3 regions of the Solibacillus sp. FSL W8-0372 genome follow, and region 3 is predicted to be linked to each of the others. Evidence: predicted binding sites of a transcription regulator. Region 3 holds the regulator's gene; each other region holds the start of a gene.
The links. The regulator Rex, encoded in region 3, represses fermentation and respiration genes when NADH is low (regulators of the CRP and FNR family bind a similar motif). The targets are predictions, from matches to a motif close to TTGTGAAATATTTCACAA.
Positions count from the first base shown of each region.

Region 1: a site for Rex is predicted at 2,935-2,952, ahead of MKY13_RS09930 (DUF1641 domain-containing protein). Genes of this name have one in related genera too.
Region 2: a site for Rex is predicted at 7,333-7,350, ahead of yeiL (transcriptional regulator YeiL). Genes of this name have one in related genera too.

Region 1 is NZ_CP150204.1:1,993,871-2,004,026, forward strand. It holds gene MKY13_RS09915 (dehydrogenase) at 1-470, opposite strand, end outside; gene MKY13_RS09920 (serine protease) at 494-1,111, opposite strand; gene MKY13_RS09925 (NAD(P)/FAD-dependent oxidoreductase) at 1,232-2,419, opposite strand; gene MKY13_RS09930 (DUF1641 domain-containing protein) at 2,452-2,880, opposite strand; partial or broken gene MKY13_RS09935 (GNAT family N-acetyltransferase) at 3,282-3,944, shown strand; gene MKY13_RS09940 (VOC family protein) at 3,959-4,327, opposite strand; gene MKY13_RS09945 (LysE family transporter) at 4,819-5,445, shown strand; gene MKY13_RS09950 (MFS transporter) at 5,573-6,805, shown strand; gene MKY13_RS09955 (YqhV family protein) at 6,852-7,127, opposite strand; gene pnuC (nicotinamide riboside transporter PnuC) at 7,450-8,139, shown strand; gene nadR (multifunctional transcriptional regulator/nicotinamide-nucleotide adenylyltransferase/ribosylnicotinamide kinase NadR) at 8,142-9,227, shown strand; gene MKY13_RS09970 (class I SAM-dependent methyltransferase) at 9,496-10,156, opposite strand, start outside.
Region 2 is NZ_CP150204.1:2,530,720-2,540,875, reverse strand. It holds gene dtd (D-aminoacyl-tRNA deacylase) at 1-261, shown strand, start outside; gene MKY13_RS12940 (YuzF family protein) at 332-538, shown strand; gene MKY13_RS12935 (manganese catalase family protein) at 605-1,498, shown strand; gene hisA (phosphoribosylformimino-5-aminoimidazole carboxamide ribotide isomerase) at 1,576-2,337, opposite strand; gene MKY13_RS12925 (ATP-dependent RecD-like DNA helicase) at 2,499-4,994, shown strand; gene MKY13_RS12920 (NupC/NupG family nucleoside CNT transporter) at 5,336-6,568, shown strand; gene yeiL (transcriptional regulator YeiL) at 6,638-7,306, opposite strand; gene MKY13_RS12910 (MFS transporter) at 7,412-8,560, shown strand; T-box leader at 8,615-8,822, shown strand; gene alaS (alanine--tRNA ligase) at 8,889-10,156, shown strand, end outside.
Region 3 is NZ_CP150204.1:3,594,957-3,605,112, forward strand. It holds gene MKY13_RS18335 (alpha/beta fold hydrolase) at 1-476, shown strand, start outside; gene MKY13_RS18340 (S-layer homology domain-containing protein) at 671-2,044, opposite strand; gene groL (chaperonin GroEL) at 2,219-3,850, opposite strand; gene groES (co-chaperone GroES) at 3,968-4,252, opposite strand; gene MKY13_RS18355 (CPBP family intramembrane glutamic endopeptidase) at 4,578-5,255, shown strand; gene tatC (twin-arginine translocase subunit TatC) at 5,579-6,400, opposite strand; gene tatA (twin-arginine translocase TatA/TatE family subunit) at 6,417-6,644, opposite strand; gene MKY13_RS18370 (redox-sensing transcriptional repressor Rex) at 6,728-7,360, opposite strand; gene MKY13_RS18375 (ABC-F family ATP-binding cassette domain-containing protein) at 7,575-9,515, shown strand; gene tsaD (tRNA (adenosine(37)-N6)-threonylcarbamoyltransferase complex transferase subunit TsaD) at 10,083-10,156, opposite strand, start outside.

The DNA of each region.
Region 1 (10,156 bases), 1.6 Mb from region 3:
TTAAAAAAGACTGCTGGGAGTTTACTCAATTGCCATAATACATCACTCGGCAAAACATCCTTCTGTGCTGCAGTATAGTTGTTCATTGCGATTGACAGGACGGAATAATTTTCGAATTGAAGTGCATAGCTACTCGCAATTTTATAGTAGTTTTTTGCCTTTTCAAAATCCAGACTAAAATAATAGCAATGCCCAATTACTAAATAGAGTACAGCTAGACACTCTTTTAAGTTGTCCTTGAAATAAGGTTCTTGATTCATTAAGTATTGCAACAGCTTCATGTTGTAGTCGTGAGACAATATAAATGGCTTACTCTCCAAGAGTATAAAGTCATTGATTGTTTCAGCATCGCCTTTTTGAATAATGTATGTAAAAATCGATTCAAAACCCTCATATTGTGCTTCCTGCGATGGGAATGGCTGTGATCGATAAATTTCTAGCTCATGTATTGTTTTCACACGTTCTACCATAGATTTGCGGACCTCCTATTCTTTTAAACTACCGGCAGCTCAAATAGCTCTCTTTTTGTAATTGTAAATTGATCCATAAAACGTATTACGTTTAATTTCCGATCAGTATAGGTCGCTTCATGCTGTTCTAGGTATCCCCGCATGCTTTTAATAATCATAGTCTCAATGAGGACAAGTTTTTTCGGGTAATGCTCATAAGTTGCAAAGCGATCATTAAATAGTTGCTTCGAGCTGTTTTCAAATTTCATGTAAAAATCGCTTTCTTCTTTCGGTATGGAACTGAGAAGCTCGCTTAAAATATCCATAAACAGATTTACTGTGAGAACAGCTGCCATTAAAGCATTGGTATAGGAACCGATTGTCGTTTTCTTTAAACGTTTAAATTTCGAACTGATCAGGACTTCATTTAGCATAAAATTTCTTAATAAATAGTGGAGCGCATGCTCGGAATTTATAATAGGAACTTCCTCGAAATAATAGTAAACCCATAAATCACTTAAACTAAAATTAGCGAATGATAAGGAATGGAAGTCTGGATGAATTAAGTGATAAAAGTAATCATAGTATTCAAGTCTTGAAAATTGGTTCCGCTGTTGCTCATTTAAAAGAAATAAAGAGTTGGATGCTTCAAAATATTTCAACTATATATCACCTCATCAATCATTTTATTCCATTATAATAGGTTTTTACTAAAAAAGTGAAATTTATTCCTAAAAAAAAGACATACCAGAAAGTAATAAACTTTCTAGTATGCCATATAATTAATACGCTAAACCGAATAGCGCTTTAATATGTGTCATATAACGAACATTTGAAGCTTCTTTCATCAGTGAAGCTGGTAATCCTACTAGTTGCGTATTGTTAGCACCAATTGTAGCGATACCGTCTTTACGTCCTAAAGAACCTAAAGTACCTGAGTTTGTGAATTTGAATTCTTTTAAATCTGCGCCTTTAATTTGAGCGAAGATGTTATAGCCTGCTACTTCACCTTGCTGCCATGCAACTTGTGCTGTTGGTGCATAAGTTGGACGGTCGCCCGGGTTAGGAATATGTGCTGAAGCATCACCGATTACAAATACTTCTGGGTGAGAAGTTGATTGTAGGAAATCGTTGATTGTCGCTTTACCGCGATCTGCTGCTAAACCAGATTCACCTACGATTGGAAGTGGTGCAACCCCACCAGTCCATACTAATGTATTAGCTACGATTGGCTCACGGTCTTTTAACTGAATTACATTTCCTTCTACACCTGTAACAGGAGTTGACGTGATAAATTCAACACCACGTTTTTGTAATGAAGTTGTCGCACGGTCGATTAAGTTATCCGGGAATACTGGTAAAATTTTTGGACCTGCTTCAACTAGCTTGATTTTTAGGTCTTCGAATTGTACACCGTATTTTTCCGCTACTTTCGGGAAGTGGTCAACGATTTCACCTACAAGCTCAACACCTGTTAAACCGCCACCGCCGATAACGATTGTCGCGTCTGCTTCATCTTTAGTTTTAGCGTATTCTTTAATACGAGCTTCAATATGCTCGCGAATAGCGTTTGCTTCATCAACAGATTTTAATACGAAAGAGTTTTCCTCTAAGCCTGGGATACCGAAGAATCCAGTTTGGCTTCCTAAAGCAACTACTAACGTATCATATTGTAAAGTTTTGCCGTTTGAAAGTGCTACTTCTTTATTATTTACATTAAAGCTGTTCACTTTAGCGATTTCAAGGTTAATATCTAAGCCTTTGAAGATTTTTTCAAGTGATAAAGATACAGCGCCTTCTTTAATTGTTCCACCTGCAAGACGGTGTAATTCTGTAATAATTTGATGTGTTGGGAATTGGTTTACGACTGTAATACGCGCTTCATTCGTAGTTAAAAATTTGCGAGCTGTTTGAGCAGCTAATACACCGGCAAACCCAGCACCTAAAATAACGATTTCTTTAGTTACCATGATCAATATCCTCCAATAAATAGATTATGCAATTATTTCGTTTCTTTACGTTCAGCTGCTACTTGTAAAAATGCATTTGCAAAACGTAATGCCCCTTGTACTTGAGGGTCTTTCAACATTTTTAATAAGCCAAATACGCCTACTGTTTCATTGCTTACTTCAGCACGGTCTTTCGCTTCAATTGCAGTTTGAGCAATAGATTTTGCTGTTCCTACTACTGGGCTTGCCATTTCAGTAACTGCAGCTACTGTATCATTTTTTAGCGTTTCATCTGTTGCAACACTTGATGCGAAATCATACGCTTTTGTTAATAAAGTTGTCATTTCAGCTAATTTCGGTAAATTATCTACCAAAGTAGTCAATGAAGCCTGCACCTCTGGCTTTAATAGTTGGTCTAATACGTCTAATTGTTCTTGTGTAACAGACACTTTTTCTACCTGCTGATTATTCATTTCTGACATAATAACTCTCCTTTGCCAACACCAATATTTTTTCTAACGAAAGTTCATACTTATTTGTAATTCCTTTCACATACCCATTCATTAAGCAACGATAGCACAAAGAATCACTTGTTACAATTAGAAAAATGAAATAAAATTAGGAAAAATAAAATAATCGAATATTCTGTAATTTGAACCGATTAAAAACTTTTATTTTTATGTATTTTAAGAGATATTCTGTGATTTTTCGGGTTGAATTATTCTTTTATATTTTATTTTAATGAAGTATTTTTTTGCGATAATTTTTTTAGGTAAATAAATTTATGCAGTAATTAATAAGAAGAAACTTATAAAAGCGGAGTGCTACAACTTAGAAATACTTGCGCAAACATCTTAATCCAAACCGGAAATGAGGCGGAGCAATGTATTATAAAGAGTTATATGTATCCAATGAAAGTAAACCGTTCCCTGCGACGATTCGAAATTATCGGGAAGAGGATTTCGCTGAATTAATCCGCATTCAAAAAGAATGTTTCCCCCCTCCATTCCCCGAAGAATTATGGTGGAATACGGAGCAATTAAAAAATCATACTGCGCTATTTCCAGAAGGTGCATTGTGTATTGAAGTGGAAGGTAAACTTGCTGGCTCTATGACAGCCTTGCTTGTCGACTTTGATATGAATGCACCGCACCATACATGGGAGGAAATAACAGACAACGGTTATATTAGAAATCACAATCAAAACGGCAATACACTTTATGTAGTTGATATTTGTGTAAGTCCTGTTTATCGTAAGTTAGGCTTAGGAAAATGGCTCATGTTATCGATGTATGACATAGTCGTCCATCTCAAGCTGGAAAGATTATTAGGAGGAAGTCGCATGCCCGGCTAGCATCGTTATGAAAATGACATGACACCGGAACTATACGTTCAGTCCGTAGTAAACGGCGATATACAGGATTCTGTCATTTCCTTTTTACTGCGCTGTGGACGAATCCCTGTCCAGGTCATAACCAATTATTTGGAGGACGAAGAATCCTGTCATTACGGGGTGCTAATGGAGTGGAGAAATCCGTTTAAATAGGTGTATTACTTAAGCTATTTTTTAGTGTTACTTATCATCTCGACTCTGTTTCCAAAAGGATCTCTAAACTCAAAACGTTCAAAATTGGGAATAGGCACTGAATCTAATATTTTTATATCATTTTCAATCAATACTTCTTTCCAATAGGATACATCTTCTACCTCATATGCTAAATGGGCTTTCGTTGATAATCTGTCAAAGCCATCTTCTGTTCCTACATGCACTTGTGTACTACCAACTTGTAACCAAAAGCCCCCTCTTCCTTGAAGCGAATCTGGCTTTTGAATTTCTTCTAATTGTAAAACATGGCAATAAAAATTTTTTCCTTCTTCTTCGGCACCTTTTGGTATCGTAATTTGAGCATGATGTAATCCAAGAATCATATATATCCCCCTAAGTATTAAAACTGTAATTTTATTATATGTAATATGGTATATAAATAAAATTATGGGTTATTTATGAAAACCAATAACTATTTCTTATTGGTATCTACGAAAATGCCCTCCTAGAATAAGGGAATATTTTACCGTTATTTGAATGATGCAGCTCATTTTTAGGATAAATAAGGGAACGTTTTACCGTTATTTCAAATAAAATCATAAAATTTCATGTTTTTTAGTTCAATAAAGGAAATTCCTTCCCTTATTTTGCCTACTTTTTATTTTATTTTTAAAATAAGGGAAATTCATTCCGCTATTTATCACATTCCGCACTTCAATTTCCCGCCCCCACACTTACAATGCGTATTCCCCGTAGAAAATCTTATTTTTATGCAATCCCCAATTATTTCTTATTTGATTTTCCCTTTAACTAGTCCTAGAAGTCATTGATTCGGAATAAAATGCAAGGAAATCATTTTCTTGGGGGGCTATTCATGAATTCTATTTTGACGTATGTCTTTTTAGGCGTATCTATGGCTGCAACAATCGGACCTGTTAAGACCGTTTTATTAAATACGGGTTTGAAAAACGGGTTTTTTCATGCCTGGTTTTTTAGTCTCGGTGCCATAGTAACCGATGTCATCTATATGTTTGTTGTTTATTTTGGAATTGGACAATTTATTGAATCGGAATTATTGAAAACGATACTTTGGTCTTTCGGCTGTTTTGTCCTTTTGTATACAGGTATAGAAAATCTTCTATCGCTACATAAAATTGAGATGGATTCAAATACCAAAAAAAGAACACGTCTTAGACAATCAATTATGTCCGGTTTCTTCATGTCGCTGCTAAATCCGCTAACGATTCTTTTCTGGCTTGGGATCTATGGCTCCATCCTTGCAAAAAATGCGGGTTCAACTACAATCTATCAAATCATAATTCTTAGTATTGCCATTTTAGTTGGTATTATTTTAGTGGATTTTCTTATGTCCTTTTTCTCAAGTGTCGCACGAAAATTATTATCCACGAGGCTTTTGAAAATCGTTTCCTTTGTTTCAGCTATATTAATGATCGGATTCGGACTATACTTCGGCAAAATGGCTTTCCAAATGTTATTTTAATGCACGTAGACAACTCTTAATATAATCGGACCGTTTCAGGATAAGCTTGTAAAATAATGTTACGCATAAAATGAATAGGAAAGGAAACCATACCTGAATAAATAAACAAATTAGTCGAGGTGTGGTAATGGACAAAAGTAAGGTTAAAGTAAGTGTCTGGTGTATTGTCAGTTTAACTTCAATTCCTCTAATCATGACGTTGGGAAATTCCATGCTTATACCAGTGCTTCCGATACTTGAAGATAAGGTTGGGATCACATCATTTCAGTCAAGCATGATTATTACAAGCTATTCTATTGCGGCAATTTTCCTTATACCTGTAGCAGGTTATTTATCGGACCGGTTTGGAAGGAAAATGGTAATATTACCTAGTTTAATCCTCGCTTTAATCGGTGGTCTTATTGCCGGGTTTGCTTCCTGGAAAATGGATGACCCATACATGATGATCATTATTGGTAGGGTTATTCAAGGAATAGGTGCGGCAGGAGCAATGCCGATCGTTATGCCCCTTGTAGGTGACCTATACCAGGATGATGATGAAAAAATAAGTTCGACGTTAGGAATAATTGAAACGTCTAATACATTCGGTAAAGTGTTGAGCCCCATTTTAGGTTCAATATTTGCAGCTGTTTTATGGTTTCTGCCCTTCTTCTCTATTTCAGCACTTAGTTTAATCGCAATTGTCCTTATTTTTTTCTTTGTTAAAGTCCCTAAAGAAAAAGATGAACCTTTAGAGTTCAAGAAATTTTTAAGTAATACAAAAGAAGTTTTCAAAGAGAAAGGCAAATGGTTGTATACCATATTTTTAAATGGTGTACTCGTTATGCTGATATTATTCAGTATGTTATTTTTCTTATCCGACAACCTCGAAAAAGTTCATGATATAAAAGGTGTTAAGAAAGGTTTTGTACTAGCTATCCCACTTTTACTATTGTGTATTTCTTCTTATGTTTCTGGTCGTAAAATTAAAGGCGACTTGAAAAGAATGAAAAAAATAATTGTTATTTCGTTAATTGCCATGTCTACAAGCATTGTTTTCGTAGGTTATACTAGCAAAAAACTCATTCTTTTGCTCGTAGTAACAAGTATAGTCGGAATCGCCATTGGTGCCCTCTTGCCTGCACTTGACACAATTATTACAGATAACATCAACAAAGAATTAAGAGGCACAGTTTCTTCTTTCTATAGCTCAGCGAGATTTATCGGTGTTGCAGCCGGCCCCCCTATTATGTCACTCGTCATGAAAGACTATCTCAATGTCAGCTATATTGTGGCAGGTGTATTAGGATTCATACTGTTATTTGTTGTCTTCAAATGCATCAATGTCGAGGAAATCGAGAAATCCAAAAAAGCAACATAAAAAAATAAGGACCTGACAGCTTTTGCGGCTGGAACGGTCCTTAAAATTATTGAGCTTTCAAACTGAACAGAATAAGGGAAATGCCGGCAAAAAGGCAAATTATTCTAGTCATTGAAATTTTCTCTGCCAGACCTAGTAGAGCTAGTCCAGTCGTAACGATTAGAACAACCGGACCTACTAAGGCTAACATTGTATTGATATAAAAGGCCTTTTCCAAATCATTGAATTTAAACATTAAAGCAGCAGCCGTCAATTCAATACTTCCTGAAATAAGTCTTAAAATAATGATAATAAGAAGCGCCTTTTCAATAAATGGAACCACATCCCCTGCTATTATTCATTCATAACATATGCAGACAAGCCCGAATTTATTTTAACGTCGAGTATTCCCTTTTATCAGCATCTTCTTCCCCCGATGATACCGCAGACAGGAAACACACCCACTCCACACAATTACACATATTCACTATTCATTGCATATATAATTCTCTATTAGACTAAAAATTTCTTTTTGATACGATAGAATAATCGCTTTAATTTATTCCATAAAATGTTAAAATATTAGCGGGTAAAGCGAATATTCCCTCTTAATAACCATGATATTCGTTTTATCCATTCAAAATGGAGAAAGAAGGTACAGAGTTATGTTCAAAAATTGGACGTTATTCGAAAAGGCTTGGTTAGTCGTTTCAACAGTCATCATCCTCATTCTTAGTATTTTATGGGATGATACGCTTCTAGGAACGATTTCATCTATAGCCGGCATTATTTGTGTTGTATTAGCAGCGAAAGGGAAAATTGGAACATATGTAGTCGGTGTTGTTCAATGTTCGACATACGGTTACATTGCTTACGGCTATGGATTATATGGAGAATCCATGCTGAATCTGTTATTCTATTTACCTATTCAATTTATCGGATTTTACTTATGGTTTAAAAATAAGAAATCCCCTGATGAAGCTGCATACGGGGAAGAAATTTATGCGAAACGATTAACAACGAAACAATGGCTATATACGGGTGCCGGAATACTAGTTGCCTATATTTCATACTCGCTATTTTTATCAAGAATAGGCGCAAACTTGGCGGGTCTTGATGGTTTGGCAGTTGTCTTATCGGTAGTAGCTCAAATTTTAATGATTATGCGCTACGCGGAACAATGGATTTTATGGATTGTCGTCAATGTCATTACGATTGCTTTGTGGGCGATTATTTTAGTACAACAGGGCGGTAATGATTGGACAGTATTTGTCATGTGGTGTGCATTTTTAGTTAACTCAATTTACGGGTATATTAACTGGATTAAAATTAGCAAGGCGCAAGGAGCTGTATAAAATTGAACTTCGGTGTACCAATCAGCGAATATAAAAATAAAAAAATCGGATTATATGGCGGTAAGTTTCTACCATTCCACAAAGGACATTTAAACTGTATTTTTGAAGCGCAGTCTCTCGTAGATATTTTGTTCGTTGTCGTTGGTTATGATGATGTTTATGATAAAAGCTTATGTGAGAACACAGGCTTTGAATGGGTATCGAGTCGTGTCCGTGAACGCTGGATTACGAAAGAATTGAAAAATTTTAAGAATATACGTGTGCTTTCGCAATATGAAAAGCGCTCGGATGATTACATGAATGATGATTCCATTTTTGATTCGCACAAAGAGCTGCTATCTAAAATTGGCGGCAAAGTGGATGTAGTGTTCAGCAGTGAGCACGAATACGAGGAGTATTTTGCAAAATACTTACCTCAAGCAAGGCATCACATTATTGATACCGCAAGATCAGCATTTAACATTTCTGCAACGGAAATTAGAAAAAACGGTATTTTTAATTCTTGGAATTTCTTACCTCCCGCTGTTCGTGAACATTATGTAAAACGTATTGCTATTTGCGGCATTGAATCGGTCGGTAAGTCGCATCTTACTAAAATGTTGGCAAAGCACTTCGAAACTAATCATTTGGAAGAGTATGGTCGTTTATATTATGACGAAATCAATGGGTACGCCGATATATCGGAGTCATCGGACTATGCAGACATTGCAGCAGGTCATGTCCATCTGATGAATGAGGCCAGCAAAAAGTCAAATAAGGTGTTGATGGTGGATACCGATTTAGTTTATACACAATTTTTCCATTTCATGGAGACCGGTGAGTATCACGAATTGGTTGATACGATGCTGAAATTGAAAGTAGAGAAAATCGATGAATATATCTTTATTGAACCACACAACTACCATGAGCTGGACGGCACACGCAGACCGGTTACGGATGTAGAGCGACAGAAGCGGAATAATCTACTGAAATCGATTTATGAAATGTACGGCATTAAACTGAAAATTGTCGATGAAGTAGATCGAAATAAACGGTTTAATCAATGTAGGAAAATTGTAAGAAGCAGTATAGCGGGGCAAACCTTCTAACAGCGGTTGCTTCCTCTTCAGCATTTAATTTTGTTAAAAGGACAAAAAATAAGCGGCGATATTACTGTTATTTATAGGCTGAAGATGTTTTTGACGTGAAATAAGGGGAGATTTTCCGGTTATTTGAATAAAAAGCTATCATTTTCAGTTTTTTTGAATGGATAAGCGGAATTTCTACCTTTATTTGGGCTGTTTTTTATTTTATTTTCGGAATAAGCGGAATTTCTCCGCTTATTTTTCAGGTCGGATGGTTCATTTCATATCCACATTATTTAACTGCTTTCCAAATGGTCCATCTATCCTTTTCAACGATTGTATGTTCCGAAGAAGTGGCCTCATCTATATAATCCATTAATAAATTTAATTCTTCATCCGTTAATTCATGTAATATACTTCTTCCTGTTCTTTCACTTAAATCTTTTAGTAATTGTTCTTTATTTCTATATTCTTTTCTGATTTCCCATACCTTAATTTCCTGAATGTCTGTAAATCCAACATCCGTAAGTGTTTTTATGACAAATTCACTGCTGTATCTCCGTTTTGTCTCGCTCTCAATTAATTGCGGAAACCGTTCAAAAAAATATCCCCTTATATGACTCGGATCTCCCTTTAATAAACAATCTTCCGGTGTCCGGTCCTGAACGATATAAATTCCTTTTTCTAGCAACAGTCTATAGGCCTCTTTGAAGCACATTTGCAAATCCTGTATATGATGGATTAACGCTCTTTCCAAAATTAAATTGTATTCGTTACTTTCTAAATCAGTTTGTAGTGCATTCCCTAGTCTGAATGAAATGTTTGGATACTCGGCACAATTTTCTCTCGCAGCTTTCAGTATTTCCTCTGAATAGTCGACCCCTGTAACAGACATTACGCCCATGTCAGATAACGCTTTCGAGTAAATCCCCCCACCGCAGCCTATATCCAAT
Region 2 (10,156 bases), 1.1 Mb from region 3:
AATCGTTCTATACTGGAAGTTGGCGGCGACATTTTATCCATTTCCCAATTTACTTTATATGCTGATACACGTAAAGGAAAACGACCGAGCTTCGTGGAAGCAGCAAGACCAGAGCAGGCTGAGCCTTTATGGAATGCTTTTAATGAACAATTAAAAGCACATGGCTTACATGTTGAAACAGGCGTTTTCGGTGCAATGATGGATGTAGCACTTATTAATGATGGACCAGTTACAATTACTATTGAGTCGAAAGCTAAATAATCAATGAACGAATCACTCCTTGAAAGCATATTGTACAGTATGCATACAAAGGAGTGATTTTTTGGTTCAAATGAGTACTTTTCCTAACGCTTATTGGTTGGAAGCAATTCAAAATTATTTAGGTCAAATGGTTGCGGTACAACAAGATGGGAATCGAGTTCAACAAGGAGTTCTAGCAGCTATCTGTCCAGATTATATTGTGCTTGATGTTTGCCAAACACCGTTTTATATTCGGATTGATAAAATTGTATCGATTATGCCGTTTTTGAAAAAATAAAGTATGATTTGGTCTATGCACCCCCTAATTGTCATAAGCTTACTATGACAATTAGGGGGTGCTTTATTGTTTCAACGCGTTAATCGTTTAGCAATTGATTTACCACAAGTTGAATATGGTGATGCAAATGCAGCGAGTGCTGTACAAGAACTGTTAGGCGGGAAATTCGGGGAGATGTCGACTCTCAATAACTATATGTATCAGTCGTTCAACTTCCGAGGAAAGAAAAAACTAAAGCCTTTTTATGACTTAGTTGCGAGTATTACAGCAGAAGAGTTTGGACATGTTGAACTCGTTGCCACTACCATCAATTTATTAAGCAAGGATACAACGTTTTCCGGAAACCCGAATCTTGCTCCGATGATGAACGCTAAAAATATGCGCAATACACAAAGTTTTATTGCATCTGCACAAACATCTTTACCTGTAGATTCGATGGGGAAACCATGGAATGGCGAATATGTATTTTCAAGTGGAAATTTAGTGCTTGATTTACTGCATAATTTCTTTTTGGAATGTGGAGCACGAACTCATAAAATGCGTGTATATGAAATGACTGATCATCCAACAGCACGTGAAATGATCGGCTATTTATTAGTACGCGGCGGAACACATGTTGTTGCTTATGCAAAAGCAATTGAGATGGCAACAGGATTGGATGTAACGAAGATGCTTCCGATACCTAGCCTTGATAATCATGTATTTGATCATGCGCGGAAGTATGAAGATCGCGGATATGGAAATGTACTGTTTACGTGGAATTACGTAGGAGATTATCAGGATATCAATAAAATCTGGAAAGGACCACATCCATGGACGAATGCTCCCCTCATTGTAGAGGAAGGAATGCCAAAGGGTGCAAAAATGCCGGATTTAGACGAATTACCGGAAGAATTTGCTCCGGGAATCGGTCCGGAAGAATTTCAGATGATTGCGAAACGACTCATGTCCAATATATAAAATAAAGGCTGTTTTGGGAAAGTACAACTTCCTATGACAGCCTTTTCTTCACGTTATTTTATTGTTTTATGATGTCATTAACTTATGCCTTCGCAGTAATTAACAACTGTTTGGAAATCCAAATCCCCACCGAATATGGACAGTGCACTACCGATCGTTACATGTAATTTACCGTTTGAAATGGCTTCAAACTTTTTTAAATCATCAAGCGAACGAACTCCTCCAGCATATGTCGTTGGAATCGTTGTCCATTCAGCCAAATCACGTACTAATTCCTCCTGCATGCCTCCGCGTTTTCCTTCAACATCCACTGCGTGAATAAGCAGCTCATCGCAATATGCTTCAATGTCTTTTATCGATTGTGCATTTACTTCAAAATCACTGAATTTTGTCCATTTATCTGTTACTACATACCATTTATCATCGCGCTTGCGGCAGCTTAAATCAATGACTAGATGTTCTTTCCCGATTTTTTCAACTAAGTTTTTCAATCGATTTAGATCAAGCAATCCATCGTGAAAAATATATGAAGTGACAATGACATGTGATGCACCGGATTCGATATATTTTTGTGCATTCTCTGCAGTAATGCCGCCACCAATTTGCAGTCCATTTGGATATGCATGTAATGCACGAATTGCTGCTTCCTCATTCCCAGGACCAAGCATAATAACATGTCCGCCTGTTAGTTTGTTTTGCTGGAATAATGAAGCGAAATACGAGGCATCTTGATCCGATGTGAAATTTTCAATGACTTCTTTATTATCATATCCAAGCGTACTCCCGACAATTTGCTTAACTTTCCCGTCATGTAAATCAATACAAGGTCTAAAGTTCATGTTCTTCACTACTTTCTCTTGAAATCTATTCCTATCATAACATTTTAGTGTGCTAAATTAATAGAAAAATCAGACGGGACAAGTCATGCATTATATAGTAAGACAGGGCGCTGCGTGTATGATAAAATGAGCATACAATTATTAGAAAGCGTGGCATGAAAATGGCGGAAAATCTAAATTTGTTTGACATAAATAAGCTATTTATTTTAGGTCGACCTATTGTAACAATTTTTCATAATACAACGAATATGTACTCCATTGTTCGTGTCAAAATACAAGAAACAAACCTTCAGTATGATGAAAAAGAAATTATTGTCGTAGGCTATTTTCCGAAGTTAGTAGACGATGAACTCTATCGATTCACCGGACAAATGAAAAGTCATCCGAAATACGGGATGCAATTTCAAATTGAAACTTTTGAAAAAGAAGTACCGACAACAGAGCAAGGCATTGTCCATTATTTATCAAGCGACTTATTTTCAGGGGTAGGCCGGAAAACGGCAGAAATAATTGTTGAAAAGTTGGGTATGGATGCGTTAACCAAAATATTAGAAGATCCATATGCACTTGATGCGGTTCCTCGTTTATCTGCTGAAAAGAAGTTGCTCATTCGTCAAACAATCGAAGAAAATTTAGGGTTAGAGAGGGTAATGGTTCGCCTCAATGAGTGGGGATTTGGACCACAGCTTGGTATGAAAATATATCAGGCTTATCGGGAAGAAACCTTAAGTTTATTAACAGAAAATCCTTACCGGCTTATTGAAGAAGTAGAAGGGGTCGGTTTTATTCGTGCCGATGAACTTGGTGCGAAGCTAGGGATAACGGGAAATCACCCGGACCGTATAAAAGCGGCTATATTTCATGTACTGACAAATGCAGCATTATCAGAAGGTCATGTCTACTTGGATGCAGAAATGGTTCTTCCAATGGTTAAAGAAATGCTTGAGCAAAGTCAGCGTATTGAAATTCCATACGAGGCAATTTCGAAGGCAGCGATTGAAATGCGGGAAGAATCAAAAATTTGCGGTGAAGAAACTCGTATGTATTTACCTTCTCTGTATTTTAGTGAAGTCGGCATTGCCAGCAAGATAAATGAGCTCAAAGAAAAAAATAAAAAAGCAGAGAATTTTTCGCGTGATGAAATTCGTAAAGCAATTGGTGATATTGAAGAACAGTATGATGTGACATATGCACCTACGCAAGCACTGGCTATTGAAACCGCTCTAAACTCTGCCGTTATGATTTTAACAGGTGGTCCAGGTACAGGGAAAACGACCGTTGTGCGTGGTTTAGTCGAAGTTTATGCAGAACTTCATGGATTATCATTGAATCCAAAAACTTATGCGGAAAAAGAAGAGCAGTTTCCTATTGTCCTGGCAGCACCAACTGGTAGGGCAGCAAAAAGGTTAGCCGAATCAACAGGTTTACCAGCGATGACGATTCACCGCTTATTAGGATTTAATGGTCAGGAAAAGGATGAGGAAACGGAGCGTGAAGTTGTCGGTCGTCTTATCATTATCGATGAGATGTCAATGGTAGACACGTGGCTTGCCCATCAGTTGCTTAAAGCGCTTCATGAAGATGTACAGGTAGTATTTGTAGGAGATCAGGATCAGTTACCGCCTGTAGGTCCTGGACAGGTATTGAAAGATTTGCTTGCATCCAAACAAATTCCAACAGTGGAATTAACCGATATTTACCGGCAGGCAGAAGGGTCTACGATTATTGAAATGGCCCATCAGATTAAGAAGGGGACCGTTCCGGAAACATTAACTGCTAAAACAACGGACCGCTCATTCATTCAAGCCGGAACTGCACAAGTGACAAGTGTTGTTACACAAATTGTAAAAGGTGCTCTTGCTAAAGGGCAGGCAATCCGTGACATTCAGGTACTTGCGCCAATGTATAAAGGTCCGGCTGGAATTGATAGCTTGAATAAAGAAATACAACAGCTTGTGAATCCAAATAATGGATCACGAAAGGAAATTGTTTTTGGAGATACGATATACCGAATCGGCGATAAAGTACTCCAGCTTGTCAATCAGCCGGATAATAATGTATTTAATGGTGACATGGGTGAAGTGATTTCCATTATTCGGGCAAAGGAAACAGTGGAAAAGCAGGATTTATTAATCGTAAGTTATGATGGAATTGAAGTTACCTATCAACGTGCGGATTTAAATCAAATTACTTTGGCCTATTGCTGTTCAATTCATAAATCCCAAGGTTCGGAATTTCAAACGGTTATTATGCCGGTAGTTCGCAGCTACTCTAAAATGCTACGTAGAAATTTACTGTATACCGGAATAACACGCGCAAAAAACTTTTTAATTTTATGTGGCGAGCCGGATGTATTAGCGAATGGGTTAGCCAAAAATGATGATTTAACACGACTAACAACATTAAAGGCTCGACTTGATCCTGAAATTACAGAAATACAGGAAGTAAATGAAATACCGGAAAAAGAGGTAAAAACAGAAGGAATTAGTGAAAAAAAACAATCAAAAACATCTTCTGAACAGTTAGGTCTACTAAATACTACCTCCTCACATAAAATCGGAGAATCATTACCGAATCATTTAACAGTGGAAACTGCACCGTATATTCATCCATTAATAGGCATGAATGACATTTCTCCATATGATTTTAATGAATAATAAAACCAGCTATTTTTTCATTTCTGAATGAAAATAGCTGGTTTTTTGTTTTATTAAAGTTTTTTTGACTTCAAAATGCTTTATAAAATGTGGATTGTTTATCTTCATCGAAAAAGGGAAATGTTTTTAAAATATAATATAAAGTTAAGGGAATTACGACATAACACTTTTAAGCATTAAAGTCGCAAAATATAAATGTCAGAAGTTTTTAAAGAAACTATTAATTAATAATATGTATGTGATTATGTTAGTATAATAAAAACTTATATGATGTCCGAAGTTTGATGTCAAATAATGTAAAATGAAAAGGTTTACAAAATTAAAGGAGAAGGTGCGCAAACATGGATTTCGTTTGGGGAATCATAGGTATTGTTGGAATCGTAGCGATTGCTATAGCATTGTCAAATAACCGTAAAGCAATTCAGTGGAGAATTATTATATCAGGTTTAATTGTACAACTAGTTTTCGCATTTATCGTATTAAAGTGGTCATATGGTCGTGAAAGATTAATGCAACTTTCTGAAGGGGTACAAAAGTTAATAAGTTATGCAAATGAAGGGATTTCCTTCGTATTTGGCGGATTAGCAGATCCGAATAATGTCGGATTTGTTTTTGCAATGAGTGTATTGACGATTATTATTTTCTTCTCTTCTTTAATCTCTGTTCTTTACTATCTAGGGATTATGCAATTTATCATTAAAATTATCGGTGGCTTTTTATCAAAAGTGTTAGGCACAACAAAAGCAGAATCAGTGAATGCTGCAGCAAATATTTTCGTTGGCCAAACTGAAGCACCGCTTGTTATTCGTCCATTTTTAAATAAAATGACAAAGTCACAAATGTTCGCTGTTATGACTGGTGGACTTGCATCGGTATCAGGTTCTGTATTAATCGGGTATTCTTTATTAGGTGTGCCTCTTGAATACTTATTGGCTGCAAGTTTCATGGCCGCTCCAGCAGGTTTGGTTATGGCAAAGCTAATGATTCCTGAAACAGAAGAAATCGATGAAGCAGATTTCAAACTAGAACGTAATTCTGAAGCGACAAACGTTATTGATGCTGCTGCATCCGGTGCATCTGACGGTTTAAAATTAGCAGTAAACGTTGGTGCAATGTTACTAAGTTTCATCGCATTAATCGCATTGCTGAATGGCCTTTTAGGAGGCGTTACTGGTTGGATCGGTAACTTTACAGGGTGGTCATTCTTAGATAACGTAACACTTGAAGGCATTTTAGGATATGTATTTGCTCCGTTGGCATTTTTAATCGGTGTTCCTTGGGATGAAGCAGTTCGCGCTGGTTCGTTTATCGGTCAAAAATTAATTTTAAATGAATTTGTAGCGTATTCTAACTTCGGTCCTGTGATTGGTGAATTTTCGGATAAGACAGCTATTATCATTTCATTTGCGCTATGCGGATTTGCTAATTTAAGCTCAATGGGTATTTTAATCGGTGGTTTAGGTGGTATGGCACCAGATAAACGACCAATGATTGCAAAGCTTGCGATTAAGGCAGTTGCTGCAGGTACGTTAGCATCTCTATTATCAGCTGCTATTGCAGGCATGTTTATGTAAACTTGTTTAAAACATAAGAAGTTCTTGTATAGGAGACTGTGCTAAAAGTTAGTTTAGCGCAGTCTTTTTTTAGTAAGTAATTTCGCTAGCAAGCTTTTCTAGTACTTGTCGATTTTTTAGGACATAACCCCGATCTTTCTTCGTTAAGTATCCTTCTTCGCAAAATTGTGCCAGAACAAATAATAAATGTCGGTATGATACCCCTAAATATTCGCATACCTCTGTATGTTTTTCTTTATAGAATTGTTTATCAGACGATAGTAAAATGAATGATGCCAGTCTATTTTCTAATGGATAAGCCTGGTTTTGAGTATATTTGGCTGTCATATCCATAGTTTTTTGACTTAAAAAAAGACAGAGCATTTTTAAAAATACCGGATCAGCTAATAATTTTTCTTTCACTTCACGGATGGAAATTGCAAAACAAATGGATGTTGTAACGGTCTGGATGCCTTTTGAGTAACGTTCTGCATTTAATAATTCCATTTCTCCCATAAATGTAGGAGATGTTATAAAATCAATTAGAGAAATTTTCCCGTTTTTATGTGTAACATATAATTTTGCTTTTCCTTCAATCATGTAATACAAATAGTCGGGAAAAGAATGCTCATGAAAAATATACTCCCCTTTATCAAATTCATAAACTTGTATAAAAGGATTAATATCAAATGAAAAATATTGAGAAATAGGGTATTGCTCAATATAAGGTTTACTTTCTTCTAGTGATAACTTTCTCAAATTATAAAGCAACTCCTTAATATAAAATATGAGATATCTCACATTATTGTACAAATTGTCGTGCTATTATTCAACATTATAAGAATGGAAGAAGGCTATATTATTATGAACAATCAGCGTTGGCTGGCAAAGAATTTTTTTATGTTCTTTATTACGTGGGGTATATTTTTGCCTTATTGGACAGGCTGGCTTATTAATGACAAAGGTTTAACCGTTTCAGATGCGAGTATTATTATGGGGTTTGGTTTAGTTGCACGAGCAATCTCGACAATCCTTATTTTCCCGTATGTCTCAAAAATAATGAGCAATAAAAATGTACTTATATTCTTCACAGTGGCGTCTTTAGTAACTGCACTACTTTATGTACCAATCGATTCTTTTGTAGGCTTATTCATCATGACGATGCTTTTTAGTGCATTGTATCCCGCATTATTACCTGCAGTGGAAAGCAGCGCAGCGACATTAATGCAGCAAGGTGGAATTCATTATGGAAAGGCGCGTTCACTAGGGTCATTTGGCTATGTAGTTGCTGTATTAATTATTAGTATGATTACGGGAATGTACGGCGAGCAAATGATTTTATGGGCGATGATTTTCGGTTTAACTGCATTATTAGCAATTCAACTCATGCCCGCTCCTAATGTATTGAGTTTAGCTCCCCCTAAAGAAACTGGGAAAACATTATCGATGAGAGGGCTTTTTGATGTAAAAAGTTTCATCGTCGTATTATTTGTAGTGATCTTACTTCAAGGAGCTCATGCCTCTTACTATAACTATGGATATATATATTTACAGGAGTTAAATGTAAATCCTTTTTATATTGGAATGATATTGAATGTCGCAGTGTTATTTGAGATTATTTACTTTTTAAAAGCAGATACGTTCTTAACGAAGTGGAAGCCATCATCGTTAATGTTATTGGCAGCGGTTGGTTCAACTGTACGTTGGATTATGATATATGCTTTTCCAAATATGCCTATGTTTATTGTGTCTCAGGCACTTCACGCACTGTCATTTGCAATGGCGCATTACGCATTCATCCGCTACATATCTCAAGCATTACCGAAAGAACAAATCCCGAATGCACAGGGGATTTATTCTGCGCTTGCAATGAGTTTAAGTGCTGCGATCTTAACGCTTTTAGGTGGAGCTCTGTATGAAGTTGAACCTAGTTTGGCATTTTTAGGAATGGTTATTTGTACAGGACCAGCTATTGTATTGATACTATTGACGAAAAATCGTTTTAATTATTAAGGAATGCGGATTGACAGCACGTAGTCAATTTTCTATAATGAAGAACATATATTAATGAAAACGATGATGGAACAAGTACGTATTGGACTTCGTGAGCAGAAAGAGATTTCTTGGCTGAAAAAATCTCCGCGAAAATTACGGAAAGCTACTCCAGAGTGCAGCTAATACCTGCCGTATGCTTACGTTATAAGCACTTGAGATATAATGCTTTATGCATTATAAATTAGGGTGGTACCACGAGATAACAGTCTTCGTCCCTTTACCGGGATGAAGGCTTTTTTTGTGCCCAATTCATCGTACTTCAAAAACATTACAGGAGGATATAATTATGACTACAAAAACAATGACAGGTTCTGAAATTCGTCGTCTATATCTTGATTTTTTTAAAGAAAAAGGACATCATATTGAACCATCCGCACCATTAGTGCCAATTAATGACCCATCACTTTTATGGATCAACTCGGGAGTTGCGACATTAAAGCCATATTTTGACGGACGTATTATTCCGGATAACCCACGTATTACAAATGCACAAAAATCTATTCGTACAAATGATATCGAGAATGTAGGGAAAACAGCACGTCACCATACTTTCTTTGAAATGCTGGGGAATTTCTCAATCGGGGATTACTTTAAAAAAGAATCAATTCATTACGCTTGGGAATTTTTAACGGACGAAAAATGGATGGGCTTTGATCCGGAAAAGTTATCAGTAACTATTCACCCGGAAGACCAAGAAGCTTATGATGTATGGCACAACGAAATCGGTATTCCGAAAGAGCGTTTAATTCGTTTGGAAGGAAACTTCTGGGATATCGGAGAAGGTCCATCTGGTCCGAACTCAGAAATCTTCTATGACCGTGGTGAAGCATATGGTTTTGGGGCACCTCCAGAAGAAATGTATACAGGTGGGGAAAATGAGCGATATTTAGAAGTGTGGAATTTAGTGTTTTCTCAATTCAATCACAATCCTGATGGAACATATACGCCACTGCCGAAGCAAAATATTGATACAGGTATGGGTCTGGAGCGTATAGTTTCTGTTGTACAAAATGTACCAACGAACTTTGATACAGATCTATTCATGCCAATCATTGAAAAAACTGAAAGCTTTGCTAACCGTTCATACAAACGCCCGCACGAAGTAGACTTAAAAGAAATCTTCGGTTCAGCAGAAGATATTAATACACCGTTCAAAGTAATTGCTGACCATATCCGTACAGTAGCATTTGCAATTGGTGACGGAGCATTGCCATCAAACGAAGGACGAGGCTATGTATTACGTCGTTTATTACGTAGAGCAGTTCGTTACGCGAAAAAAATCGGTATTGAAAAGCCGTTTATGTTTGAATTAGTTCCGACTGTAGGGGAGATTATGCAAGATTTCTATCCACAAGTAAAAGAAAAGGAAGCATTTATTCAACGTGTTATTAAAAACGAAGAAGTTCGCTTCCATGAAACACTTGATGGAGGACTTGCAATCTTTAACGAAGTAGTTGAGAGTCAAAAAGCAAAAGGTGAAACTGTAATTCCTGGACCGGATGCATTCCGTCTTTACGATACATTCGGTTTCCCAATCGAATTAACGGAAGAATA
Region 3 (10,156 bases):
GTGTTTCTCTTGGGGGCATTTTCTCCTTAAAGCTTGGAGAAGAACGACCAACAAAGGCAATTGTTACAATGTCTGCTCCAGCAATGTCAAAATCGACGGATAGTCTGCAAAATCGAATTGTTGAATATGCGATTAACTATAAAAAGTTATCAGGTACGTATGACGAAACAGTGGATAGCCATACTAAAATTGCTGAACTCATGAAAATGCCTTCTTTAAATTATTTACAGAGTATGATTAATGAAACAAGCGAAAAGTTAAATGTCATTGAAACACCTGTTCATATTTTACGTGGTTTTGAAGATGATGAATATTATTGTGAAAGTGCCGATCTAATTTATAGTTCAGTAAATTCACGAATTAAATCAATTAAAACTTTCATTAATTCCGGACATATATTAACATTAGGTAAAGAACGTGAATTAGTGTTTGAAGAAATTTACCGTTTCTTTGAAGGTTTAAAGTGGAAAGAGTAGAATTACTCGAAGTAAGTGTATTAAGATAAAATAGTGTCCCCTTGCAAAAATCCCCGTTTTTGCAATGATATATTTGAAAGACATTCCATGCTCTTCTGGGTGGGAATGTACCCTTTCTTGACGAGTGGAGTTTTATTTACTCGTCACAAAAAACGAGCGCCAAATGGATCCCCGTCCATTTAACGCTCGTTTTTCTATTCTTTTGAATTTGCGAGTACGAGAATTTTTGCTAATTGCGCACGAGTAATATTGCCTTGTGGCGAGAATGTAGTAGCGCTAGTTCCTTGTACAATACCACTATCAAATAAATAAGTAATTGCTGCTTGTGTTTCATAAGCATAGTTCTCGATATCCTTAAATGGAGCAAGTTCTTTTGGTTCAAACTCTTCTCCAGCTAAAGCATTTGATAGGCGCATTAAAACTAAAGCTAGCTGTGAGCGTGTAATATTGCCTTGTGGATTGAAATAGCCATCATTTTCAAGGACTAATCCCGCTTCATATGCTGCAGCAATTTCATTTTGTGTTTGCTGAGCATAATGGCTAATGTCTTTAAATGGGGCAGGTTTTGTTGCCTTTAATTCAAAAGCACGTGAAATAACCGATAATACTTGGGCACGTGTCATATTTGCATTCGGCTTAAAAGAACCATCTTGGAACCCACTCATAAAGCCTTGAGTATAAGCGATATCAATATATTCTTTACCCCAATGATTTTTAGTATCCTGAAATGGTGCTTCTTTCAATACCTCTTCTGGAGTCATTTCTTCTACTTCTTTAATGATGGAGTTTAAATAATCATTCATCATCTTATCTGCGACCACTTTATAGCCCGCTTCACTTAAATGAATATTTGCAGGGTTAGGGAGGTACGCTTTCGAATCAGCTGCAATTAATTGGGCTACTTCTGAAAAAATACCTTTATTTGTTTCTACTATATTTTTGATTGAATTGTTTATCGTTGTTACAAGCATATTTAATTGTGTTTGGATAACTGGGTCTTGAATAGCGGGAAATGGATTGTAAAGTCCCATTACGATAATATCAACATTCGGATTAATCGAATAAATAGTTTTGAAAATCTTATCATAGTTCGATGATACTTCCTGTACTCCTTTTAAAACACCTGCTGCATCAAATGTAATGCTGCCTGTCTCTGACCGAGTCACATATTTCAATATATCATTTGCACCTACACTTAATGTAATTAGGTCGGCTTCCTGAATTGCCTGTTTAATAGAAGCTGTTTTTTCTGACTGACCATTTAGATCATAAATTGGCTTTGTAACATTTTCAACAATATCGTTTAATACATTTACAGTTGTATAACCCGGGTAAGAAAACCCTTTGTTAAACTGGATTCCCTCTTGCTCATCCATATAACTTTTAGCGATTAGATCGGCATACCCAAGTCCAATTTCACTATTTTCATTCATCCCTGCTGCTAATGAATCACCAAGCGCTAAATAGTTCAATAAATCACTATTTTCTTCAGCACTTACCGTTGTAGAAAAAGGCAGTATTAGTTGCAATACCATTAGTAGTACTACAAAAACCGAGAATCTTTTCATCCAATTTCCCCCTTATTATGTAACTTGTTCATATTATAATTTATTGGTTATTAAAAAACAAAATCTTCTTATATCCTTATTTACAAAAAAACATCGTATGACTTCATAATCATACGATGTTTTAACTCCAATTAAGGTTTTCTATATTAATTTCGGATAATGATTAATTACGAATTACATCATCCCTGGCATACCCATGCCGCCCATATCCGGCATACCGCTGCCAGCTGGTTCTGGAATATCTGCAACTACTGCTTCAGTTGTTAAGAATAGTGAAGCTACAGAAGCTGCATTTTGTAATGCTGAACGCGTAACTTTTGCTGGGTCAACTACACCTGCTTCAATCATGTTTACCCACTCGCCTGTTGCTGCGTTAAAACCGATTCCAATTTCTTCACGTTTTAGGCGGTCCACGATAATTGAACCTTCTAAACCAGCATTTTCAGCAATTTGACGTACTGGCTCTTCTAATGCACGTAAAATAATACGTACACCTGTTGCTACATCGCCTTCTACTTGTTCTAATACTTTTTCCACTGCTGCGTAAACATTTAGAAGTGCTGTACCACCACCTGATACGATACCTTCTTCTACTGCTGCACGTGTTGAGTTCAATGCGTCTTCAATACGTAATTTGCGCTCTTTTAATTCTGTTTCTGTTGCTGCACCAACTTTAATTACTGCAACACCACCAGCTAATTTTGCTAAGCGCTCTTGTAACTTTTCTTTATCAAATTCTGAAGTTGTTTCAGCAAGTTGTGCGCGGATTTGGTTTACACGACCAGCTACTGCATCTGTGTTACCAGCACCTTCAACGATTGTTGTGTTATCTTTTGATACGATAACTTTAGCAGCACGACCTAAAGATGATAAATCAGCTGATTTTAAATCTAAGCCAAGATCTTGAGTAATTACTTGTCCACCTGTTAATACAGCAATATCTTCTAACATTGCTTTACGACGGTCACCGAAGCCTGGAGCTTTTACAGCTACTGCGTTGAATGTACCACGTAATTTATTTACTACTAATGTTGCAAGAGCTTCCCCTTCAACATCTTCAGCAATAATTAAAATTGGACGACCTTGTTGTACTACTTGCTCTAACACTGGTAAAATTTCTTGAATGTTAGCGATTTTTTTATCTGTAATTAAAATGAATGGGTTATCTAGTACCGCTTCCATTTTATCTGTGTCTGTTACCATGTAGTGTGATGCATAGCCACGGTCAAATTGCATACCTTCCACTACATCTAATTCTGTTGTAAAACCTTTTGATTCTTCAATTGTAATAACGCCGTCGTTTCCTACGCGCTCCATCGCATCTGCAATGTATTGACCAATTTCTTCATCTGCTGAAGAGATTGCCGCTACTTGTGCGATTGATTCTTTATTTTCTACTGGACGTGAAATCGCTTGAAGCTCTGTTAATGCAGCTGCAACCGCTTTGTCCATCCCTTTACGAATACCTACTGGATTAGCACCAGCTGTTACGTTTTTAAGACCTTCACGAATCATAGCCTGCGCTAAAACTGTTGCAGTAGTTGTACCGTCACCAGCGATTTCATTCGTTTTAGAAGCAACTTCAGCTACTAATTTTGCACCCATATTTTCAAATGCATTTTCTAATTCAATTTCTTTTGCGATTGATACACCGTCATTTGTAATAAGTGGAGAACCGAATTTTTTCTCTAAAACAACGTTACGTCCTTTAGGTCCTAAAGTTACTTTTACAGCGTTAGCTAATTTATCTACACCAGATGCCATTAATGAACGTGCTTCTTCTGAAAACTTAATATCTTTTGCCATAATTCATTTTCCTCCTAAAATTTGCGATCTATTATTTAAATTTATTTTTTATGAAGATGAGCAGCTAGCAAAGTTTATTATGTAAAACTAGCTGCAAAATTACGTTTTAATTTGGAATTATCCGACAATTGCAAGTACATCGCTCTCACGTATAATTAAATATTCTACGCCGTCGTACTTCACTTCCGTACCAGAGAATTTAGAGAAGATAATTTCGTCGCCTTCTTTTACGTCAAGCTCAAGACGAGTGCCGTTGTCAAGAACACGACCTGTACCTACTGCCACTACTTTACCAGTTTGTGGTTTTTCTCTTGCTGAGTCGGGTAAAACGATACCAAATGCCGTCTTTTCCTCTACCTCAACAAGTTCGATAATGATGCGATCTCCTAATGGTCTTAACAATTGAAACAACCTCCTAAAGAAATTTTCTTTTTAGCACTCTCAATTGTCGAGTGCTAACACATTTATTAGTTTAATGAATTCTATATTTTTTTGCAAGTATGTGCTTTAAAAAATTTTGTTTTATTGCCAAATTCCTCTACAATAAAGAAGTAATGTATGCTAATGGCTATATCATAATAGTCCTTAGGTAAATGTATAATAAAAAATACGGCATTTCATACGATTTTTGTGAAGAATTTCATGCTGTAATATTTAGAAAGAAGGTTATTAATCCGTGACGTCTACCTCATCTTCTAAGTTTAAAACACAGAAAACTGCATTTTATGTGTTATTAACTTATATCATTTGTCAATTATCAGTCTTAATACTTATATTCATTCCTAGTTTAAAAGATTCCCTTTTACAACTTTTTTCTGGTGCGTCTGAGCAGGAGCAGCTTATTAAATTACAGGCTTGGTGGACAACAATAGCATTTGGGGTCGCATTTGTCGTGAGTTTCATTTTGATCTCCCGCAATAAGCAATTTTGGGATGTTTTTAAAGGGGAAAAAGCGTCGATTGGGTCATCCATCGGTTGGGGGATTATTGGATTTTTCCTCGTATTTTTAGGGCAAACTATTGGAGCGTATATAGAGCTCGCCTTAGGAATCGATATGGGTTCGGAAAATACAGAAGCAATTATGAATGTCACAAAAATAGCACCTATCATGATTGTTGCTACCGTATTTCTAGGACCAGTTTTGGAAGAACTCGTATTCCGTCGCGTTATTTTCGGTTCAATTATTCAAAATTATAACTTCTGGATTGCGAGCATTATTAGTGCTATTATCTTTGCAGCCATTCATATGGACTTCACTCACATTTTACTTTATACCATTTGTGGTATGATTTTTTCATTTTTATATTATAAAACAAAGCGACTTCTCACACCGATTATCGCCCATATCCTTTTAAATGGATTCGTGACATTTGTTCAGATGAATGCAGATAAGTTTCAAGTATAATTTTTTATGAGGCAGGGACTTAAGTAGAAATTTCTTTTTATAAGGGAAATAATCTTTTTACGAAATTGATACTATATGAATTGATTGGAGTGAAGGGGCGACTCCTGGGGGAACAGCACGACGTCTGAGACTACAGGCTCAGGCCGTGCCCCCGGAAAGCGTCCCCGTAACGGAAATCAATTTTGGCAGCAGCAGAAAGCTATCTATTTTTTCTTTGAAAAATAGATAGCTTTCGTTTTGTCCCAGGCTTTTTTCAATTCCATAAATATGGACTGCAGTATTTTACAACAAAAAAACGCTACCCCTTTTGATAGCGTTTCACATTAACTATTCATTTGCTCCATTTGTCGACGTTGCTGTTCGAGCAACTCTTCTACTTGCAGCTCACGTTCACGTTCTTCCTCTTCTAATATGCGTTCCTTTTCTGCCGCTTCGTATTTCCGATAGCCGATACGTGAAATGACAATGCTGATCTCATATAAAATAAAAAGCGGAATCGCAATAATAATATTTGATACTAAATCAGGCGGTGCCAACAGTACTGAAATAACGATTAATACAAAGTAAGCATACTTACGAAACTTTATCATGAGATTAGGATTAATAATACCAAGACGGGATATAAACAATGTAACAACAGGTAATTGAAATAGTATACCAAACGGTACTACCAGTTTGATTAGAAAAGAGAAGAATTCGTTAATACCAATTGTTTGTGTAATATTCAAGTCTGCCGATAAATCCGTCATAAAGCGCATAATAAACGGGAATAATATATAGTAGGCAAAGGCAATTCCTCCAATACCTAAAACAAATGCATAAGGGATATACTTCAACGTCGCTTTACGTTCCATTTCATGCAAGCCAGGAGTAATAAAAGCCCATAGCTGATAGAGCAAAAGCGGAGACACAATGACTGCTGCCACAATAAAGGTTACTTGTAAATAAACAGTTAAAGGATCTGCCGGACTAAATGCATTCATGGAAAAACTAGCAGCTAAATCGCTACGTTGAATGTGTCGAATTAGTGGTTTCGCTGTATAAAACCCTACAAAAAGAGCCATTACAAAGAAAATCGCCACGAAAAATAAGCGCTTTCTAAGCTCCTCCATATGTTCAACTACAGTTAATTCTCTTGAATTCATAGTAAGACTTCCTTATTTACTTAACGTCATTTTTTTCATTATCTTTATGTTCAATAACTTTTTTCTTGTTATCAAAATCATCATCGTCATCTGTCAAGCCTTTCGTAGCGCTGCGGAACTCGCGTAAAGTAGTCCCCATTGCACGACCTAATGATGGCAATTTTTTTGGTCCAAAAATTAATAAAGCAATAAGTCCAATGATAATTAGACTCACCGGTCCAATCGCATTTAAATGCACAACCACTATAGCCACCTCCTCTATTATTATGTACATTTTACAGTAATTAACTAGAATTTGCTATTTATAGTAATGTGAACAATTTGTTACTAACCTGAATTTCGCACTAAATAAATAAGTGCCTGTAATTCTACCGACAAATCGATGTTCATTACTTTCAATGTATCGGGTACGGATAATCGTACAGGCGTGAAGTTTAAAATCCCTTTTGCATTCATTTTAACAAGACGGTCTGTCATCATTTGGGCAGATCGCGATGGGACAGTAAGAATGGCTAACTCTGCGCCAAACTCTTCATACATTTCCTCTAAACGATCTGGATGGAATACAGGGATGTCGCTAACTGTCGTTCCTTCAAGAGGTGCTTTCGTATCAAATGCGACAACAATACGTGTATTATGATTTTTTTGGAAGTTATATTTTAGCAGACCATTTCCTAGGTTCCCGACTCCTATTAACGCAACATTCATCGCTTCGTCCTGGTCCAATGTTTGACGGAAAAACTCTAGCAAATATTGTACGTCATAGCCATACCCCTTTTTACCGAGTGCCCCAAAATAAGAAAAATCACGTCGAATCGTTGCTGAATCTATTTTCATCGCATCACTTAATTCTTGTGATGAAATACGCTTTTTACCTTCATTTGAGAAGTTTTTTAAAAACCGATAATAAAGAGGAAGTCTTTTTGTCGTTGCTTGTGGAATTTTTATATCTGGTTTCACACATTCTCCTCCTATGTACATTTGAAAATTGTTGGGCCAACATAATGTTGGTCATTCAGGTGTTGCTATATAATCCAGCACTCTTTGCCTGAGCTCTCCGTATTTGAGCAGAAGCAAGTTAATCTTACTAAACTACTAGCAACAAGTAAAGTATCCATCGTTGCGTACGATGTTCCCATCCATTAAACTAAATAGGAGAAACTGAGGTGTAAAAATGATTGTCTTACAAGTAAATCAATTATATAAATCCTTTATTACCGATGAAATTTTAAGTGGTGTAAAGTTGGAAGTTCAACACCGTGATCGTATTGCATTAGTCGGTCGAAACGGTGCAGGGAAATCAACGTTATTAAAAATAATTGCCGGGCAAATGAGTTACGACTCAGGTGAAATTATTATTCCGAAAGATATACGACTCGGCTACCTGGAGCAACATGCAGGAATCGATTCAGAACTATCAATTTGGGACGAAATGATGACAATTTTTTCAAGCCTACAAAATCAAGAGCAGAAGCTGCGCCAGTTGGAAAAACAAATGGCAGATCCAAGCATCTATGAAAACACTGAACAGTATACACGCGTTACTGGAGAATATGACCAATTACAGCATGATTTCAAAGATGCAGGTGGCTACCAATATGAAGCCGATACACGCTCCGTATTACATGGGATGCAGTTTTTCCCTGAGGATTATGATAAGCCGATTCGCTCACTTTCTGGCGGACAGCGGACACGCCTAGCCCTTGCGAAGCTTCTTTTATCAAAGCCGGACTTACTAATTTTGGACGAGCCGACAAACCATTTGGATATCGAGACATTGTCTTGGCTGGAAGGGTATTTAAAAGGATATGAAGGAGCAATTCTAATCGTTTCCCATGACCGATACTTTTTAGACCAGGTCGTGTCGATTGTTTATGAAGTATCACGTACGAAAGTATCAAAATATGTTGGGAATTACAGTGGTTATTTAGAAGAAAAGGCAAAAAATTATGAGCGGGACTTAAAAATGTATGAACGCCAAATGGATGAAAAATCAAAGCTAGAAACATTCATTCAAAAAAACTTAGCACGTGCTTCGACAACAAAAATGGCACAGTCCCGTCGTAAAGTATTGGAAAAAACAAATTGGATGGACTCTCCGGATGGCGATGAGAAAAGTGCGAACTTTGGCTTTACTATTGAGCGTCAAAGCGGAAATGATGTACTATCCATTGATGATTTATCAATCGGCTTCTCCCAAAAAGAAATTTCGACGAATATTCGAATGCGCGTATTTAGGGAAGACCGCATTGCACTTGTAGGACCAAATGGTGTCGGCAAGTCTACCTTATTAAAAACGATCGTTAAAGATATACAGGCACTTGCCGGAGATATTCGTTACGGTACGAATGTCCAAATTGGCTACTATGATCAGGAACAAGCAAAACTCCATTCCAATAAATCTGTATTAAGTGAACTTTGGGATGAATGGCCATTATTAAACGAAAAAGATATCCGCAATATTTTGGGACGTTTCCTTTTTAGTGGTGATGACGTCGCGAAATCTGTAAACTCACTGTCCGGTGGCGAAAAAGCACGTCTTGCACTGGCAAAATTGATGATGCTAAAATCAAACTTTCTTGTACTAGATGAGCCTACAAACCATTTGGACTTAGACAGTAAAGAAATTTTGGAAAATGCATTAATCGATTATCCCGGCACGCTTCTATTCGTTTCACACGACCGTTACTTTATTAACCGTATCGCAACTAAAGTCATTGAACTATCCAGCACAGGTTCTTTTGAATATTTAGGAGACTACGACTATTATTTGGAGAAAAAAGAAGAACTTCAAGAGCTGGCTGCCATGCAAACACCAGCAACGGAAAAAAATGCGGCAGAAAAAAACACTCAAATAAAATCAACATCTATGATTGATAAAGATACGAAAAAGAGAGAACGCCAAATTCGCCGTGCTGTTGAGGAAATCGAAGTAAATATGGGTGCATTGGCTGAAACTATTGCGACATTTGAAGAACAACTTTGTGATCCTGCCATTTACTCAGACCACGAAAAAACATTATCGATACAATCTGAATTAAATGAAGTAAAGCAGCAACACGAGGAACTTGAAATGGAATGGCTTGAACTAAATGACGAATTAGAACAACTATAGTAAAGGAGTGTCCAAAAGAAATTTTGGGCACTCTTTTTTGCTATCGCCTCTTTTGTAAGTAACTCTATTTCTCATCATTATTGTATAATACTAATTCTATAATTTGCCTATCTACATATTAATCATATATATAGGTCAATACGCCAAATTTCTACAAATTTCTCCACAATTTTATTCACATTACAAATCTACTTCTACCAACATATCAACATAGTTTTCCACATTATCCACAATTAAAATCAAAGTTATACACAATCCGATGTGAAAAAGACACCACTATATATAGATAAGTCACATGTTTTCCACAAGTTATTAACACTTTGTGCATAAGTACGCATGTTCGTACAACTTTTTTGTGATTAATTAACTTTATCTGTGGATAATTTTCAGAAAAATTCAACATCGGATAAAATCTTGTTATAAATGAGATTTATCTATCATAAATTATTAGTTTCGACTTTCTTATATTATTGCAATACACTAAAACAATTATCCCTTTATTTTTTTCCATAAAAAAGCATGATAGAACGGAAATAATATAATTCCGTTCTATCATGCTTTTGTTTCTTATTTCCAACTTTTTAGTTCCATACCAGGGCGGCCATTCATAGCTAAATCCCCACGAATACCTGATTGATACA